Regions from separate parts of the Phytobacter sp. V91 genome, predicted to be linked through region 1. Evidence: predicted binding sites of a transcription regulator. Region 1 holds the regulator's gene; each other region holds the start of a gene.

Region 1 (6,473 bases):
AGCGACGGCGATAACCAAAACGTCGACCGCCAGCAAAAAAACCACCAGCACTAAAATCAGCAAGAACACCTCCCGCCATAGTAAATCCAGCAAGACACCCGCAACCGTGGTTGCTATGACGGAAACATGCACAAAACGTAAAGGCCATAAAGCGAGTTGTGTAAAAGTAAAAAATGGTAAACCGCTGACGATTTCAGAAGCACATAAAGTTCGTATCCAGAAGATCCAGAAAACCGCAATGTCAAAACTGATGAATCAGATTGGCAAGCCTTATCACTGGGGCGGCACCTCTCCGATGACCGGTTTTGATTGCAGTGGCCTGGTGTACTACGCGTATAAAGATCTCGTGAAATTCCGCATTCCCCGCACGGCAAACGAAATGTATCACCTGCGTGATGCCTCTCCGGTCAATGTTGCGGAACTGGAAAGCGGCGACCTGGTTTTTTTCCGTACTCAGGGACGCGGTACGGCTGACCATGTGGGTGTGTATGTCGGCAACGGCAAATTCATCCAGTCTCCACGTAGCGGTCAGGATATTCAGATAACCTCTTTAAGCGAAGACTACTGGCAGCGTCATTACGTCGGCGCCCGCCGTGTTGTGAACCCCAAAACCATTCGTTAGTTCCTCTGCCTGCCGCATCTGCGGCAGGTAACTCCCTCTTTTGCCACCGGTTTCGATTTGCTACCATTCCCTTGCGTTCAATGTGGTTATTGAATGCATAAAATTATAAGGAGTGAAGCAATGTCGTTCGAACTACCTGTATTACCGTATGCAAAAGACGCTCTGGTACCGCATATTTCCGCGGAAACCCTGGAGTTCCACTATGGCAAGCATCATCAAACCTACGTGACTAACCTGAACAATCTGCTGAAAGACACGCCGCTTGAGGGCAAGACGCTGGAAGAGATTATTCAGCAGTCGGAAGGTGGCGTGTTTAATAATGCCGCTCAGGTATGGAACCACTCATTTTACTGGCAGTGCCTGGCACCGAATGCCGGAGGCGAGCCTTCAGGCGTGTTAGCTGCGGCCATCACTGACGCCTTTGGCAGTTTTACTGATTTCAAAGCGCAGTTCACTGATGCGGCGCTGAAAAATTTCGGCTCCGGCTGGACGTGGTTGGTAAAAAACGCGGATGGCAAACTGGCAATTGTCTCGACGTCAAATGCCGGAACACCGCTAACCAGCGGCGCAACGCCGCTGTTGACGGTCGATGTCTGGGAACATGCCTATTACATTGACTACCGCAATGCGCGCCCGGTTTATCTGGAACATTTCTGGGCACTGGTAAACTGGGATTTTGTGGCGAAAAATCTCGCCGCATAAGATGCAGGAGGGGAAACCCTCCTGCTTTTTGTCTTACTCAGCGACAGAGCACACGGGCTTTGCCGACTGACGCCCGGAGAGAAGCACCAGCAGCAATGCCATTGCAGCAATGAAAGCGCCAGTCAGCGGGACAAAAGCATACCCCAGACCTGCGGAAAGCACTGCCCCACCCGCCGCCGCGCCCAGCGCATTACCTAAGTTGAAAGCCCCGATATTCACTGAGGATGAAAGCCCTGGCGCTTCATGAGCGACCCGCATCACGCGCATTTGCAACGGCGGCACTATCGCAAAGGTCGCCGCGCCCCAGACAACCATACTGATTGCTGCCCCCACCTCATTGCGTGCAAGCCAGGGGATCGCCAGCATAATTGCGATAAGCAGCAGTAAAAAGCCTTTCAGTGTACCGGTCACCGAGCGGTCCGCCAGTTTGCCGCCGAGGTAATTGCCCAAAGAGAAGCCCACGCCAATCAGCACCAGCATGGCGGTAATAAATGCCGGACCAGCATCAGCAATGTCATGCAGTACCGGTGAGATATAGGTATAGAGCGTAAACATCGCTCCGGCGCCAAGAACGGTGGTTAACAGGGCAGAGACGACCTGCGGGCGCATCAGAACGGTCAGTTCTTTGCGTACATCGGGTTTCTCCCCGGCACTGCCTTTTGGCAGGGAGAGATACAGACTTACCATTGCAATCACGCCAAGACCGGCAGTCGCCAGGAAGGACATCCGCCAGCCAATGGTTTCACCAAGCCAGGTTGCAGCGGGCACTCCGCCAATATTGGCGATGGTCAGTCCCATAAACATGGTTGCAACCGCACTGGCCTGCTTCTCTTTTGCAACCACGCTTGCCGCCACAACCGAACCCAGGCCAAAAAACGCTCCGTGATTGAGGCTGGTGATAATGCGCGACAGCATCAGGGTGGTGTAGTCGGGAGCGATGGCTGACAGCACATTCCCGAGGGTAAAGATGGCCATTAAAAAGATAAGCGCATTACGTCTGGCGCGATGTGAAAGCAGCAACGTCATTAACGGCGCCCCCACCATGACCCCAATGGCATAGGCGCTGATCAGCATCCCGGCGGCGGGAATGGAGACATCGACGCCGCGCGCAATCACGGGCAGTAATCCCATTGGCGAGAACTCAGTGGTGCCGATACCAAACGCGCTGACAGCCAGGGCAAGCAGTGGGAAATTGATTTTCATGATTTATTAACTCCGGAAATGCGGTGTCGTTAGCCGACAGCCTCGCAGAAGAGAAAAGTATGACATAAATCACAAAAAACAGCGGTTAGCGATATGAGAAAAGACTATTGCCGGAAAGAGAATAATGGGGGGAAACGTCGAGGGAGAGGTGCCTCCCTCGTGGTCAATCAATTCAGAGCAGCAGTCATTGCACCCGCCACGATCACGGCAAGCACGATTACGGTGGTCATTAAAGAAAACTTCAGGTCGGTACTCATCAATTTTTCTCCTTTTCTAATTCCCCACAAAAAGTGAGATAGCGCATTTTTGCATAAATAAACGTAAAAATCTTGCAGGAATTAGATTGATATACGTTTTAGCACTTCCCCTTTTGGTCAAGATAAGACAAAATTCGACGCTAAATTTATTAGCGTACCGGCCATTGACTCCCCTCCTGACGTCCAGTGTCTTTTTCCCGGCGTAATACAGTCCCTCGCGCGGGCAAAGGGTGAAGTAAGGCAAACGTTTACCTTAAGTATTTTCAGGAGCTTATGATATGGCATGGAGTGACATCTGATGGCAACGATCAAAGACGTAGCGAAGCGAGCAAACGTTTCCACCACAACCGTATCACATGTAATTAACAAGACGCGTTTCGTGGCTGAAGAGACGCGTAACGCTGTGTGGGCGGCAATCAAAGAGCTTCATTATTCGCCGAGCGCCGTCGCCCGTAGCCTCAAGGTGAATCACACCAAATCCATTGGTCTGCTGGCGACCAGCAGTGAAGCGGCCTACTTTGCCGAGATCATTGAAGCCGTTGAGAAAAACTGTTTTCAGAAGGGTTACACCCTGATTCTGGGCAATGCCTGGAACAATTTTGAAAAACAAGGCGCTTACCTGTCGATGATGGCGCAAAAACGCGTCGACGGCCTGCTGGTGATGTGTTCCGAATACCCGGAATCACTGCTCAATATGCTCGAAGAGTATCGCCATATTCCGATGGTGGTTATGGACTGGGGTGAAGCGAAAGCTGACTTTACCGACACCGTTATCGATAACGCGTTTGAAGGCGGCTATATGGCCGGGCGCTATCTGGTCGAGCGCGGTCACCGCGATATTGGCGTTATCCCCGGCGCGCTGGAGCGTAACACCGGCGCGGGTCGCCTGGCCGGTTTTATGAAGGCCATGGACGAGGCGCATATCAGCGTCCCGGAAAACTGGATTGTGCAGGGTGATTTTGAACCTGAGTCCGGTTACCGCGCGATGCAACAGATCCTGGCGCAATCGCCGCGTCCGACCGCTATCTTCTGCGGCGGCGATATTATGGCGATGGGGGCACTGTGCGCCGCGGATGAGATGGGGCTGCGCGTGCCGCAGGACATTTCGCTGATCGGCTACGATAACGTGCGCAACTCCCGCTTCTTTACCCCGGCGCTGACCACCATCCACCAGCCGAAGGATTCGCTGGGGGAGACCGCATTCAATATGCTGCTTGACCGTATCGTGAACAAACGCGAAGTGTCGCAGTCCATCGAAGTCCACCCGCGGCTGATTGAACGTCGTTCCGTGGCTGATGGCCCTTTCCGCGACTATCGCCGTTAATCTGCTTTCCCGGGAGCAGGTCAATCCTGCTCCCACAGCCACTCCCGGTTCAGTGTTTCACTGTCCCCCAGGTAGCTGAGTAACCAGTTCAGCGCAGGTGAGGCGTCATTTTGTTGCCATGTCAGGCAGCAGGCCGCATCCGGGAACGGATTTTCCAGCTCCAGCGCCACCCACTCTCCCCGGTCAAGCCACGGGCGCGCGAAATGCGCCGGAACCATCCCCACACATAATCCGGCAGAGAGACAGGCCGCCGAGGATTCCCAGTCCGGGGCCACGACCCGCTTTTGATTGTTCAGCAGCCAGGTAATGCGTTTGGGTAACGATCGCGAGGTATCTTCCCGCACCAGTGAAGGCCAGTTGCGTAATGTATCGTCACTCAGTGGGCCGTCGAGACTCGCCAGCGGATGGTGTTGCGCAACCACACATTTCCAGCTCAGCATGCCCATATCGCGGAAAGTGTAACGCCCTCCCACCGGAATAGCCTGCGTTGCCCCGATAGCCAGCTCAACGCGACCATCAGCCAGCGCATCCCACACGCCATTGAACACTTCCTGGAACACCAGCAGTTCCACATCACTAAAATGGCGATAAAAATCAACAATCATTTGCCGGGTACGCTCAGGCTTAACAATATTGTCGACCGCAATCGCCAGCTGGCCCCGCCAGCCATTGGCAATTTGCTGACATTGCTGGCGGGTGACCTGCATTTTTTTGATAACAGATCGTCCTTCTTTTAAAAACAGTGCGCCGGCAGGGGTAAGTTCGACGTCACGATGGCGACGATGAAAAAGCTCTACCGCCAGCCACTCCTCCAGTTGTCGCACGGTGTAGCTGACAGCAGAGGGTACACGGTGTAACTCCTGCGCTGCGCCACTGAAACTTCCGTTGCGCGCAACCGCATCTACCACTTCAAGAGAATATTCTGACCACATATTGTGCCTGCAAAAAATTTGAAACCAGTACGCAAATATTAGCGTTTCACAAGCTAAGTTTCACTCCCTAGACTCGTCACCCTGTTCACCTGCACAACAAAGAGATATTGCCATGCAACCTGGAAAAGGATTTTTAGTCTGGCTGGCGGGATTAAGCGTACTCGGCTTCCTCGCAACCGATATGTATTTGCCTGCTTTTGCTGACATCCAGCAAGACTTAAACACCTCCGCCGCCGCCGTCAGCGCCACCCTGAGCCTGTTCCTCGCCGGTTTTGCCGTCGCCCAGTTGGTATGGGGCCCCTTATCGGACCGTTACGGACGCAAACCTGTCTTACTGAGCGGGCTGACTATTTTTGCCATGGGTTGTCTGGGGATGATCTGGGTGCAAGATGCCGTCTGGCTGCTGGTATTACGCTTTATCCAGGCGGTAGGGGTTTGTGCCGCCGCGGTGACCTGGCAGGCGCTGGTGACCGATCACTACCCGGCGCAGCGCACCAACCGCATCTTTGCCACCATCATGCCGCTGGTCGGGTTATCCCCTGCTCTTGCCCCCTTACTGGGGAGCTGGATCCTTGCGCACTTCTCCTGGCAAGCTATTTTCGCCACGCTGTTTATCATTACGCTGATGTTGATGCTGCCCGCGCTGCGTTTACGCCCGGTCGCCACAAAAGCGGCCCCGGGTGCTGCTCCCGTCACCTTTGGCGCATTGCTGCGTGACCGTGCTTATCGCGGCAACGTACTGATTTATGCCGCATGTTCGGCCAGCTTTTTTGCCTGGCTGACAGGTTCGCCGTTTATTCTGCATGAAATGGGTTACGGCCCGGCAATTATTGGCCTGAGTTATGTCCCTCAAACCATCGCTTTTTTAGTCGGTGGCTACAGCTGCCGCTGGGCGCTGCAAAAGTGGTCCGGCGCACGTTTGCTCCCGTGGCTGCTGACGGCCTATGCCGCAAGCGTAATCGCCACCTGGGCAGTCGGCTTAGTGCCGAACGCCTCGCTGACTTCGCTGCTGATCCCGTTCTGCCTGATGGCGGTAGCAAATGGTGCGATTTACCCGATCGTCGTCGCCCAGGCGCTGCGTCCTTTCCCTCACGCCACCGGCCGTGCGGCTGCATTGCAAAACACATTGCAGTTAGGGCTGTGCTTTATTGCCAGCTTGCTCGTTTCGGCGCTGATTGCTGTCCCGTTACTGGCCACCACCAGCGTTATGCTGTCGACCGTATTGCTGGCAGGATTGGGTTTCAGAATGCAGCGTCACGAGAGTGATGCCCGTCACAATAAACAACCGCTGGAATCATCGACGCAGGGGTAATTGCGATTGCGATTATGTGACAGTAAAGTGATTAGCTTGCTAACAGTTTTTGGTTGAATCAGCCGATTTTGGGGCCTATACTCATTTTCGGCTGTTGATAAAATAAAATTATGCACGCGTT
Region 2 (6,473 bases), on a different contig from region 1:
AAATGGCGGTACAAGTCGAGCGCTTTATTCAGATCCAGATTGTCAGAGAAGATAAGGGTCTTTGATAAGGGATCGATACCCAACTTCTCATAGTGGGCAATGGCTTTTTCGCCCCATTCAACAGGATCCCCGGAGTCGTGGCGCAGGCCCTGATAGCGGGTCGCGAACTCCGGACCAAAATCGCGCAGGAAAGCATCCATAGTGATGCAGTCGGTCAGGGCGATCCCCAGCTGTGCCGGGTACTCATCAAGCCATGCGGCCAGCGCCGCACGTTGGCTGGTGGCCAGTTCAGGGCTTATCTGCTGATGTGCCTGGAACCATTCATGGGCCTGGGTGCCCATTGGCGTCAGCGACAGGCGACGCGCCAGGTCGTAATTACTGGTCCCCACAAACCATGGCTCCTGTTTCAGGCGCGCCACAATGGCCTGTTGCACATCGCGGGAGAAACGGCGACGGGTACCAAAATCCATCAAACGGAAGCCCGACATATCCAGGCCTTCGGTACGGGTAGCAAAATCCGCCAGTTTTGTCTCAAGGTGCGCAAGAGCGTGCTGCACACTCGTATCCGGTGAACGGTAGCGATGCACCAGTTCACTGATCACGGCAAGCAGCGGGACTTCCCACATGATCACTTCGCGCCAGGGACCAGAAAGGCGAATATGCAGCTTACCGTTGTCATTGGTGACCACCACCTGACGAGGATCGTAGCGGAAGCTTCGCAGCCAGTTCAGGTAATCCGCCCGGAAAAAGGGCAGTCCTGACAGCCACTGGTACTCTTCGTCCTGTAAGCGCAGATCCTGCATGGCAGCCACTTCTTCCCGGATAGCCTCGGCGTAAATACCGAGCAGGTCATCGCCACGGCAGCGAAACTCCGCCGTTACATGCACATCGTAGTAGTGATGATACACCGCCTGCTGCATATGCAATTTGTAGGCATCAGTATCCAGCAGCGTATGCAGTACAGGGTGAGCAAATTGAGTCATGGTGCGCCGTAGCATCCTCTCACAGGAGCGTTTAGTACAATAAACAAAGCAGGTGAAAACCGCTGGAGTATACCTTGTTTATTGATTTATTGAACCCCGATCACACCATATAGCACAGAAGGGGTCGATGGCATTTCGTGCCACATGTTAGCAGAATGTAGCGTTATGGCCCTTTACGTCGGAAAAGTTGAACATTCTGCGTGGCGAGATGAAGGCAACAAGAATAGACTGGAGACGTAACCAACAGAAGATGCTAAAGGTTTTTTATGACACAACAGCCACAAGCCAAATACCGCCACGACTACCGTGCGCCGGATTACCTGATTAGCGATATTGACTTGACCTTTGACCTGGATGCCGCAAAAACCGTTGTCACTGCGCTAAGTTCTGTATCACGCAATAACGCCTCCGCCGTGCCACTGCGCCTGGATGGCGAAGACCTGACGCTCGTTTCTGTTCATGTTAATGACCAGCCGTGGACGCACTATAAAGAAGAAGATAACCAACTGGTCATCGACAATCTGCCAGAGCATTTTACGCTGCGGATTGTGAATGAAATCAGCCCGGCGGCCAACACCGCGCTGGAAGGCCTCTACAAATCGGGCGAGGCGCTCTGTACCCAGTGTGAAGCTGAAGGTTTCCGCCATATTACCTGGTATCTTGATCGCCCGGACGTGCTGGCGCGCTTTACAACGACAATCATTGCTGACAAAGCAGAGTATCCGTTCCTGCTTTCTAACGGCAACCGTGTTTCTCAGGGCGAACTGGATAATGGCCGCCACTGGATGAAATGGGAAGATCCTTTCCCGAAACCTTGCTATCTGTTTGCCCTGGTAGCCGGTGACTTCGATGTGCTGCGCGATACGTTCACCACCCATTCCGGGCGTGAAGTGGCGCTGGAACTGTACGTTGACCGTGGCAATCTCGATCGTGCGCCATGGGCCATGACCTCGCTGAAAAACTCAATGAAGTGGGATGAACAGCGTTTTGGTCTCGAATACGATCTCGACATTTATATGATTGTGGCCGTCGACTTCTTCAATATGGGCGCGATGGAGAACAAAGGTCTTAACGTCTTTAACTCCAAATATGTGCTGGCCCGAACCGATACCGCGACTGATAAAGATTACCTCGATATCGAACGCGTCATCGGACATGAATATTTCCATAACTGGACCGGTAACCGCGTGACCTGCCGGGACTGGTTCCAGCTCAGCCTGAAAGAGGGCCTGACGGTGTTCCGCGATCAGGAGTTCAGCTCCGACCTCGGCTCCCGCGCAGTTAATCGCATCAGCAATGTGCGTACCATGCGTGGGATGCAGTTTGCGGAAGACGCCAGCCCGATGGCCCATCCGATCCGCCCGGATAAAGTCATCGAGATGAACAACTTCTACACGCTGACGGTGTATGAAAAAGGTGCGGAAGTGATCCGCATGCTGCACACCCTGCTTGGTGAAGATAACTTCCTGCAAGGAATGCAACGCTATTTCGAACGTCACGACGGCAGCGCGGCAACCTGTGATGACTTTGTGCAGGCGATGGAAGATGCATCCAATATCGATCTCTCCCATTTCCGTCGCTGGTACAGCCAGGCCGGTACGCCGGTTGTGACCGTGCACGATGACTACAATCCGGCAACCGAGCAGTACAGGTTAACCATCAGCCAGCGCACGCCGGCAACCGCCGAGCAGCAGGAAAAACATCCACTGCATATCCCGTTCGACATTGAGCTTTACGACAATGAAGGGAAGGTTATCCCGCTGCAAAAAGACGGACACCCGGTACATCATGTGTTGAACGTGACCCAGGCGGAGCAGACTTTTGTTTTTGATAACGTTTACTTCCAGCCTGTGCCATCACTGCTGCGTGAATTCTCCGCACCGGTCAAACTGGAATATAAATGGAGCGATCAGCAGCTGACGTTCCTGATGCGTCATGCCAGCAACGATTTTTCCCGCTGGGATGCCGCGCAAAGTCTGCTGGCAACCCATATCAAACTCAACGTTGCTCGTCAGCAGCAGGGCCAGCCATTGTCATTGCCGCTGCACGTCGCCGATGCTTTCCGCGCTATTTTGCTGGATGAGCACATTGATCCGGCGCTGGCGGCGGAGATCCTCACTCTGCCATCGGCCAATGAAATTGCCGAACTGTTTGAGATTATCGATCCGCTGGCGATTGCTGCGGTACGTGAAGCCCTTACCCGCACCCTGGCGAGCGAACTGGCCGATGAAGTGCTGGCGGTTTACAACGCCAATAAACTTGCGACTTATCGCGTTGAACATGCAGATATTGGCAAGCGCTCTCTGCGTAATACCTGCCTGCGTTATATTGCATTTGGCGATGCGCAACTGGCCGATAAACTGGTCAGCCAGCAATACCATAGTGCCGATAATATGACCGATGCCCTTGCTGCGCTCTCCGCGGCGGTAGCTGCGCAATTGCCGTGCCGCGACACGCTGATGCAGGAGTATGATGACAAATGGCATCATGACGGTCTGGTTATGGACAAGTGGTTAATTCTCCAGGCGACGAGCCCGGCGCCGACTGCACTGGAAACGGTACGTGGCTTGTTGCAGCACCGTTCTTTCACCCTCAGCAATCCTAACCGCGTGCGTTCTTTGATCGGGGCTTTTGCCGGCAGCAATCCGGCGGCATTCCATGCTGAAGACGGCAGCGGCTATCAGTTCCTGGTGGAGATGCTTACCGAACTTAACAGCCGTAACCCGCAGGTTGCATCACGACTTATTGAGCCGCTGATCCGCCTGAAACGCTACGATGTGAAACGTCAGGCGCTGATGCGCGCAGCACTTGAGCAACTGAAAGCGCTGGACAATCTCTCAGGCGATCTGTTCGAAAAAGTCAGTAAAGCACTGGCGTAATAAAAAGGCCGGGCGGTGGATTTTTGCCTGCCCGGCACGTTTTCAGCCCGTTTCCCCCCTCTCTGTCAGCATCCATTTGCTGAAAAACCGTTCAAAAATCTGCCATCCTCGGTCTGAAAGTAAACGTTTGCGCTGAATTGGCCTTTTTTTGCCGCAGGTCAATTCCATTTCATCGGCTGATCGAAGATAATACGCCCCCGGTTTGCACACCGGGAATCCAGGAGAGTTCATGTACTATCCCTTCGTTCGTAAAGCCCTTTTCCAGCTCGATCCTGAGCGCGCTCATGAATTTACATTTCAACAGTTACGCCGTGTATCGGGAACGCCGCTTGAAGCGCTTGTCCGTCAGCGTTTGCCGGAAAAACCAGTACAATGCATGGGGTTGACCTTCAAAAACCCGCTCGGTCTGGCTGCTGGACTTGATAAAAACGGTGAATGCATCGATGCGCTGGCCGCGATGGGGTTTGGCGCCATCGAAATCGGTACTGTTACGCCGCGACCACAGCCAGGCAATGATAAGCCGCGGATCTTCCGTCTGGTGGAAGCGGAAGGGTTGATCAACCGCATGGGCTTTAATAATCTCGGCGTTGATAACCTTGTCGAGAACGTAAAAAAAGCCCATTTTGATGGTGTACTGGGCATTAATATTGGCAAAAATAAAGATACGCCTGTCGAGCAGGGCAAAGATGACTATCTGATTTGTATGGAAAAAATCTATGCTTATGCGGGTTACATAGCCATTAATATTTCCTCGCCGAACACCCCAGGCCTGCGCACATTACAATATGGCGAAGCACTGGATTCATTGTTAAGTGCGATTAAAAATAAACAATCTGAGCTTCAGCAGATCCATCATAAATATGTGCCAGTGGCGGTGAAGATCGCGCCGGATCTTTCTGAGGAAGAATTGATCCAGGTGGCTGACAGTTTAGTTCGCCATAATATAGATGGCGTAATTGCAACCAATACGACCCTCGAAAGATCTCTCGTGCAGGGAATGAAACATTGCAATGAAACGGGTGGTTTAAGTGGCCGTCCACTGCAATTAAAAAGTACAGAGATTATTCGTCGCCTCTCGCTGGAATTAAATGGTCGTTTGCCGATTATTGGCGTCGGTGGCATTGATTCCGTTATCGCCGCGCGTGAGAAGCTGGAAGCCGGGGCGTCATTGGTGCAGATTTATTCTGGCTTTATTTTTAAAGGCCCGCCATTGATTAAAGAAATCGTTACTCACATCTAATCTTTTTCCTCTCTTTATCTCGCCAGGGCTTTATTTCGAGCCCTGGTTGATTTATATTCCCTCATTGTTGCTAAATTGTACATTTTAGTCTTTTCTTAATTCTGGCAATAAGTAAAACAGTAAAAAGGATGTAAGGATCAAGGGATGATAATGGGGAGGGGAGAGTAGTATGCGAATTAAGCCTGATGATAAATGGCGTTGGTTTTTTGATGATGAGCACGATCGTATGATGCTCGATTTAGCCAATGGCATGATATTCCGCTCCCGTTTTGCCAGAAAAATGCTTACCCCGGATGCATTTTCACCTTGCGGTTTTTGTGTGGATGATGCTGCCCTCTATTTTTCCTTCGACGAAAAATGCCGGGATTTGATGCTGACCGCTGAGCAGCGTGCCGAACTGGTGCTTAACGCGCTGGTGGCGATTCGCTTCCTGAAACCGCAAATGCCAAAAAGCTGGCACTTTTTAAGCCACAATACCCCCTGGTCTCCGGCGCCTGGAATGGCAGCCAGCGTTTGTTTAAGCGATACCGGTGAGAGCGTGAGCCTGCTGGTGGTGGAGTCTGGTGAAAACGCGGCACTGTGCCTGCTGGCCCAGCCTGGCGTGGTGATTGCCGGACGAACCATGCAACTCGGTGATGCCATCAAGATAATGAATGATCGGCTGAAACCGCAGCTTAACGCCGACAGTTTCAGCCTGGAGCAGGCGGTTTAACTTTCCAGCCGCAGTGCGGTCTTAGGCACACAGCTACAGCACAGAATCGACCCATCGGTACTGATAGCCGATTTTTTTAACGGGCTGACTTCACCTTCAACCAGCGTGATGCGGCAGCAGCCACAAAGGCCGGCCCGGCAAGAGTAAGGTACGCGGATCCCCTGATTCTCAAGTTGGTCGAGCAGGATTTGCTGGTTATTCCCGCGAAACTTTTGCCCTTCCCAGATAATGTCGACTTCGCCTTCCGTTTGCTGTTCCGGCTCCAGAGACTCTGCTGTCTTACCCGAACCATAAGGTCTGGCTGGTGCCCGGGTCAGAACCACCACTTCGTCGCCCACGCGAACCACGCCGCTATTACGGGCAATCAAATTCTGGCCGAAATCGACGTCGCCGTTGTCCAGCGCGGTACGAAAACTGGCCAGCGTGTTGAGCGGTTCGCCGGAGGGATGTTTTTGCCCACGTTCAGGGCTGATGGTGGTGAAAACGCAGCGGCTGCAAGGTTTTACTACATCGAACATCACCTCGCCGATGCGGATAACTTTCCAGCCGTCTTCTTCCCAGGCCTCTGTTCCTGTCACGACCAGGTTCGGACGAAACTGCTCCATGCTGACGCTGGCAGGGCAGCGGTTTTGCAGGTCACGTAGCGAGGCTTCGCTGGT
Region 3 (6,473 bases), on a different contig from region 1:
CACCACCATTGGTGATGCGGTTGGCCATCTGAAAAGCAGCGGGATGCAGATCCTCGCGACACACCTTTCCGCCAAAGCCGTTGATTTCCGCGAAATCGACTACACCCGCCCAACCTGCATTTTAATGGGCCAGGAAAAAACCGGGATCACCGGGCAAGCTCTGGCACTCGCCGATCAGGATATTGTTATCCCGATGATCGGTATGGTGCAGTCACTGAACGTCTCCGTCGCCTCGGCTCTTATCCTCTATGAAGCCCAGAAACAGCGCCAGAATGCTGGAATGTACCAGCGTAAAAACTGCATGCTGCCGGACGAAGAGCAGCAGCGCCTGTTGTTTGAAGGCGGCTATCCGGTGCTGGCCAGAGTGGCGAAAAACAAAGGGCTGCCCAGACCTTATATAAATGATCTGGGTGAAGTCGAAGCCGATCCAGCCTGGTGGGCCACTATGCAGGCATCAGCGTAAGATGATAAATGCCAGGCTGCTGGATGCTGTCCCCCTTAACACCCTCACCGGTGTCGGCGCCGCTCAGGCCAGTAAGCTTGCAAAAATAGGCCTGCACACCGTGCAGGATCTGCTGTTACATCTGCCGCTGCGTTACGAAGACCGCACCCAGCTTTACCCCATTGCCGACCTGCTGCCGGGCATATACGCCACGGTGGAAGGCGAAGTGCTGAACTGCAATATCACCTTTGGCGGGCGCCGGATGATGACCTGCCAGATAAGCGATGGTTCCGGCATCCTCACCATGCGTTTCTTCAACTTCAACGCGGCGATGAAAAACAGCCTGGCGACCGGACGTCGCGTACTGGCCTACGGTGAAGCAAAGCGCGGGAAATATGGCGCGGAGATGATCCACCCGGAATACCGCGTACAGGGCGATCTCAGTACGCCAGAATTACAAGAAACCTTAACGCCGGTTTACCCCACCACCGAAGGGGTAAAACAGGCGACGTTGCGCAAACTCACCGATCAGGCGCTGGATTTACTCGATACCTGCGCCATCGCGGAGCTGTTGCCGCCGGAGCTGGCGCAGGGTCTGATGTCCCTGCCAGAAGCCTTGCGCACGCTACATCGCCCGCCGCCGTCTCTCCAGCTTGCCGACCTGGAAACCGGGCAGCATCCGGCACAGCGGCGTTTGATTCTGGAAGAGCTGCTGGCGCATAACCTCAGCATGCTGGCCGTGCGTGCGGGCGCCCAGCGTTATCATGCCAAACCGCTGGGGGCGAAAGACGCCCTTAAAAACAATCTGCTGGCCTCGCTGCCGTTCAAGCCCACCGGGGCACAGGCGCGGGTAGTAGCGGAAATCGAGCGTGATATGGCGCTCGACGTACCGATGATGCGTTTAGTCCAGGGAGATGTCGGCTCGGGTAAAACCCTGGTCGCAGCACTTGCGGCACTGCGCGCGATTGCCAACGGCAATCAGGTGGCGCTGATGGCCCCAACCGAACTGCTGGCTGAACAGCACGCCAACAACTTCCGCAGCTGGTTTGCGCCGCTGGGCGTCGAAGTGGGCTGGCTGGCGGGTAAGCAAAAGGGGAAAGCACGACTGGCGCAGCAGGAGGCGATTGCCAGCGGCCAGGTACAGATGGTGGTGGGTACCCACGCTATCTTCCAGGAACAGGTGCAGTTTAGCGGCCTCGCGCTGGTGATTATCGACGAACAGCACCGTTTTGGCGTCCACCAGCGTCTGGCGCTGCGGGAAAAAGGTCAGCAGCAGGGCTTCCACCCGCACCAGTTAATCATGACCGCCACCCCAATCCCACGTACTCTGGCGATGACCGCTTATGCCGATCTCGATACCTCGGTGATTGATGAGATGCCGCCGGGCAGAACCCCCGTCACCACCGTCGCGATACCGGATACCCGTCGCAGCGACATCATTAACCGCGTGCGCCATGCCTGCACCGAAGAAAGCCGTCAGGCCTACTGGGTCTGTACGCTGATTGAAGAGTCAGAGCTGCTCGAAGCTCAGGCCGCAGAAGCCACATGGGAAGAGCTGAAACTGGCGCTGCCAGAGCTGAATATCGGCCTGGTGCATGGCCGCATGAAGCCGGCAGAAAAACAGGCGGTGATGCAGGCCTTCAAGCAGGGCGACCTGCACCTGTTGATTGCCACCACCGTTATCGAAGTGGGCGTGGATGTGCCCAACGCCAGCCTGATGATTATCGAAAACCCGGAGCGTCTGGGTCTTGCGCAACTGCACCAGCTGCGGGGCCGCGTCGGGCGCGGTGCGGTGGCATCGCACTGCGTGCTGCTCTATAAATCGCCCCTGTCAAAGACCGCGCAAATGCGCCTGCAGGTACTGCGCGACAGCAACGACGGTTTCGTGATTGCGCAAAAAGATCTGGAAATTCGCGGCCCGGGCGAACTGCTCGGTACCCGTCAGACTGGCAATGCGGAGTTCAAAGTGGCGGACCTGCTGCGCGACCAGGGGATGATCCCCGAAGTGCAACGCCTTGCCCGCCATATTCATGAACGCTATCCACAACAGGCGCAGGCCCTGATTGAACGCTGGATGCCGGAAACCGAGCGTTATTCAAACGCCTGATTTTACTTCCTTTAATTTGCTCATCGGCACAGATGCCTTAGAACCCGATTCACCGCCTTCAACATTCTTTATAAAACTAATGTTTATTGATTAGCAACCGTTTGCTTTTACCAAACAGTCCGCTAAAATCTCCGCTTTTCCATCAGGGGATTGTTTGCGATGTCCGTTAACACCATCGAGTCCGAAAATGCGCAAACGGTTGCGCACACCCAACCCAGCGAACTGATCTATCGCCTGGAAGACCGCCCGCCCATGGCGCAGACCATCTTTGCCGCGCTGCAACATCTGCTGGCCATGTTTGTGGGCGTGATTACGCCGGGTCTGTTGATCTGCCAGGCGCTGGGTTTACCGGCTCAGGATACGCAGCACATTATCAGCATGTCGCTGTTCGCCTCCGGCGTGGCATCAATTATCCAGATTAAAGCCTGGGGTCCGGTCGGATCCGGTCTGCTCTCTATACAGGGCACCAGCTTTAACTTTGTTGCGCCGCTGATTATGGGCGGTACAGCCCTGAAAACCGGCGGTGCCGATGTGCCGACAATGATGGCAGCCCTGTTCGGTTCCCTGATGCTGGCAAGCTGCACTGAGATGGTTATCTCCCGTATCCTGCCCTTTGCCCGCCGGGTGATTACGCCGCTGGTTTCAGGCGTGGTGGTGATGATTATCGGCCTGTCGCTGATTCAGGTTGGCCTGACGTCGGTCGGCGGCGGCTTTGGCGCAATGGCGAACAACACCTTCGGTGCGCCGAAAAACCTGCTGCTGGCAGGGATTGTTCTCGCGATAATCATTCTGCTTAACCGTCAGCGTAACCCTTACCTGCGTATCGCCTCTCTGGTGATTGCGATGGCGGTAGGTTATGTGGTGGCAATGATGATGGGTATGCTCCCGGCCTATAATGCGCCGTCCAGCGCCTTTATGATCCCGACTCCGCTGTACTACGGCCTGAGCATCGACTGGAGCCTGCTGCTGCCGCTGATGCTGGTCTTTATGATTACCTCGCTGGAAACCATTGGCGATATTACCGCCACCTCCGACGTCTCCGAACAGCCCGTCTCCGGCCCGCTGTATATGAAACGTCTGAAAGGCGGCGTGCTGGCTAACGGCCTCAACTCCTTTGTTTCCGCCGTGTTCAACACCTTCCCGAACTCCTGTTTTGGTCAGAACAACGGGGTGATTCAGTTGACCGGCGTCGCCAGCCGTTACGTCGGCTTCTTCGTTGCCGTGATGCTGATGGTGATGGGTCTGTTCCCGGCGGTGGCGGCCTTCGTACAACAGTTGCCTGAGCCGGTGCTTGGCGGCGCAACACTTGTGATGTTCGGTACTATTGCCGCCTCCGGCGTGCGTATCGTTTCCCGCGAGCCGCTGAACCGCCGCGCGATCATGATTATCGCCCTGTCGCTGGCCGTTGGCCTGGGCGTTTCCCAGCAACCGCTGATCCTGCAGTTTGCCCCTGACTGGCTGAAAAACCTGCTCTCCTCCGGCATCGCCGCAGGCGGGATCACCGCTATCGTGCTGAACCTGGTTTTCCCGGTCGATAAGAAGTAACACGCCTTGAGGCAACGGGCCTTTCCGTTGCCTCAGTCACCTGTCTGTAACGCTCTTTCACCAATCGAGTCTTGAGGATTGCGCACAAATCGTGCATAACTCCTGTATTGGCATTCGAGGGTGGAAGATCATGAAATTTATTGGAAAGCTGCTTCTTTTCGTCGTTATCGTCCTGCTGGTCGCACTGGTGGCCTGTTATTTGCTGCTGAAAACCCAATGGGGCGCAACGCAGGTCAGTAACTGGGTCAACAAGAACAGCGATTACCACCTCACCTTCGACGCAATAGAAAACAGGCTCTCCTCCCCTTCCCATGTGCTGTTACGCAACGTCAACTTTGGTCGCAAAGGGCAGCCCGCAACCCTGGTGGCAAAAAGCGTCGATATCGGCCTGAGCAGTCGTCAACTCACTGACCCACTGCATACCGACACCATTCTGCTGCGCGACGGTACGCTGAATCTCTCTGCGGCCACCGCCCCTCTGCCTTTCCAGGCCGACCGTCTGCAACTGCACAATATGGCTTTTAACAGCCCGGCGACCGGCTGGGATTTGAGCGCCCAACGCGTCACGGGCGGCGTCAGCCCCTGGCGACCGATTGCCGGGAACGTGCTGGGAGATCAGGCGCAAATCCAGATGAGCGCCGGTTCGATGACCCTCAACGGCGTGCCTGCCAGCAATGTGTTGATTCAGGGCAGTATCGACAAAGACAGCGTCACGCTGACCACCATAGGCGCCGATATGGCCCGTGGTTCGCTCACCGGAAACGCCCGCCGTAATGCCGACGGCGGCTGGGTCGTCGACAACCTGCGCCTGAACGATATTCGCCTGCAAAGCGACAAATCCCTGACCGACTTCTTTGCGCCGCTCACCACTCTGCCGTCGTTGCAAATCGGGCGGCTGGATGTCACCGATGCGCGCCTGCAGGGGCCAGAGTGGGCCGTCACTGACCTTGATCTCAGCCTGCGCAACCTGACGCTCACCAAAGGCGACTGGCACACCGATGACGGCCAGCTGTCGATGAATGCCAACGAGTTTATCTATGGTTCGCTGCATTTCTTCGACCCGATTATGAATGCCGAATTTACGCCGCAGGGCATCGCCGTCCAGCAGTTTACGACGCGCTGGGAAAACGGCATGGTGCGTACTTCCGGTTACTGGGCGCGTAACGGCAAGGCACTGGTACTTAACGATACGGCGATTGTCGGGCTGGAATATACTCTGCCCGCCAACTGGAAACAGCAGTGGATGGACACGCTGCCTTCATGGCTCAACAGTGTGCAGTTGAAAAAACTGAGCGCCAGCCGTAACCTGGTTATCGACATCGACCCCACTTTCCCCTGGCAGCTCACCGCCCTTGATGGCTACGCCAGTAATCTGCTGCTGGCGCAGGATCGCCAGTGGGGTATCTGGAATGGCGATCTGAAACTTAACGCCGCTGCCGCCACCTTTAACCGCGTGGATATGCGCCGCCCGTCGCTCGGCCTCAGCGCCAACAGCAGCGCGGTGAACATTACCGAACTGAGCGCGTTTACCGGCAAAGGGATGCTCGAAGCTACCGCCGTAGTTGGGCAAACGCCGGAGCGTAGCGTGAAAGTCAGTCTTAACGGGCGCGGCGTGCCGCTTAATGTGTTGCAGGAGTGGGGCTGGCCGACATTGCCGATCAATGGCGAAGGTAATATTCAGCTCAGCGCCAGCGGACGCGTGCAGGCCGATGCGCCGCTAAAACCGACGGTGAATGGCGAGTTACAGGCGGTCAACGCGCAACAGCAGCAGGTGAAGCAGAGTATGAAGGACGGCGTGATTGCCGGAGACGCAGCCGTACCACCGGTGCCATCGGATGCGCCTCCACAACCGTCACAAACGGCCCCGGCGCCCTAAATCTGGTTTAGCCGGGCGTACTCGCTGCACAGCAGCCATTTTGCCGCGACATCTTCATCAATAGCCGGGAAACGCCCCCCCGGCTCCAGAAAGTAGTTGTCGTTGGTGTCGTCGTTGACCATTGAGATCTCCCAGCCCAGCACAAAGGATTTCTCCGCCCAAAAACGGTGATACAAACGCGGCGGCAGGCACACTCCCTGCCCCGGTTTAAGCACCAGGGTCTCGCCGGGTCTGAACGTGCGAGCCCGGCCGTCCACACTCACCTCAACCTTACGTTTATTGTCATACAGCGCCTCCGGGGTAGCCCAGGCGAGTTGCATACATAAATCGCCCCCGCCCCGGTTCACAATGTCTTCCATCTTATGGTGGTGAAAATGCCACGGCGTCTGCTGATCCTGTTGAATTTGCAGCATCTTTTCGGCATACGTTTTTGGGTAGTGACCGGAACCTACTTTTCCGTTGCGCAGCGTCAGCAGGGTAAGACCGGTATGGCTAAAATCGCC

The links. The regulator PurR, encoded in region 1, represses purine synthesis genes. The targets are predictions, from matches to a motif close to CANGCAAACGTTTGCNTG.
Region 2: the regulator PurR is predicted to act here: its motif matches at 3,979-3,996, upstream of pyrD (quinone-dependent dihydroorotate dehydrogenase).
Region 3: the regulator PurR is predicted to act here: its motif matches at 2,640-2,657, upstream of ACSZO4_RS12930 (nucleobase:cation symporter-2 family protein).

The regions. Positions count from the first base shown of each region.
Region 1 is NZ_CBFFRJ010000048.1:24,259-30,731, forward strand. It holds gene ACSZO4_RS12000 (C40 family peptidase) at 1-622, shown strand, start outside; gene sodB (superoxide dismutase [Fe]) at 743-1,324, shown strand; gene ACSZO4_RS12010 (MFS transporter) at 1,358-2,527, opposite strand; gene ACSZO4_RS12015 (YnhF family membrane protein) at 2,695-2,784, opposite strand; gene purR (HTH-type transcriptional repressor PurR) at 3,083-4,108, shown strand; gene punR (DNA-binding transcriptional activator PunR) at 4,129-5,040, opposite strand; gene punC (purine nucleoside transporter PunC) at 5,153-6,352, shown strand.
Region 2 is NZ_CBFFRJ010000055.1:4,981-11,453, forward strand. It holds gene pncB (nicotinate phosphoribosyltransferase) at 1-983, opposite strand, end outside; gene pepN (aminopeptidase N) at 1,250-3,862, shown strand; gene pyrD (quinone-dependent dihydroorotate dehydrogenase) at 4,092-5,102, shown strand; gene zapC (cell division protein ZapC) at 5,272-5,814, shown strand; gene ACSZO4_RS13005 (YcbX family protein) at 5,811-6,473, opposite strand, start outside.
Region 3 is NZ_CBFFRJ010000054.1:18,782-25,254, reverse strand. It holds gene trmH (tRNA (guanosine(18)-2'-O)-methyltransferase TrmH) at 1-463, shown strand, start outside; gene recG (ATP-dependent DNA helicase RecG) at 468-2,549, shown strand; gene ACSZO4_RS12930 (nucleobase:cation symporter-2 family protein) at 2,709-4,094, shown strand; gene ACSZO4_RS12925 (AsmA family protein) at 4,225-5,970, shown strand; gene ACSZO4_RS12920 (D-lyxose/D-mannose family sugar isomerase) at 5,967-6,473, opposite strand, start outside.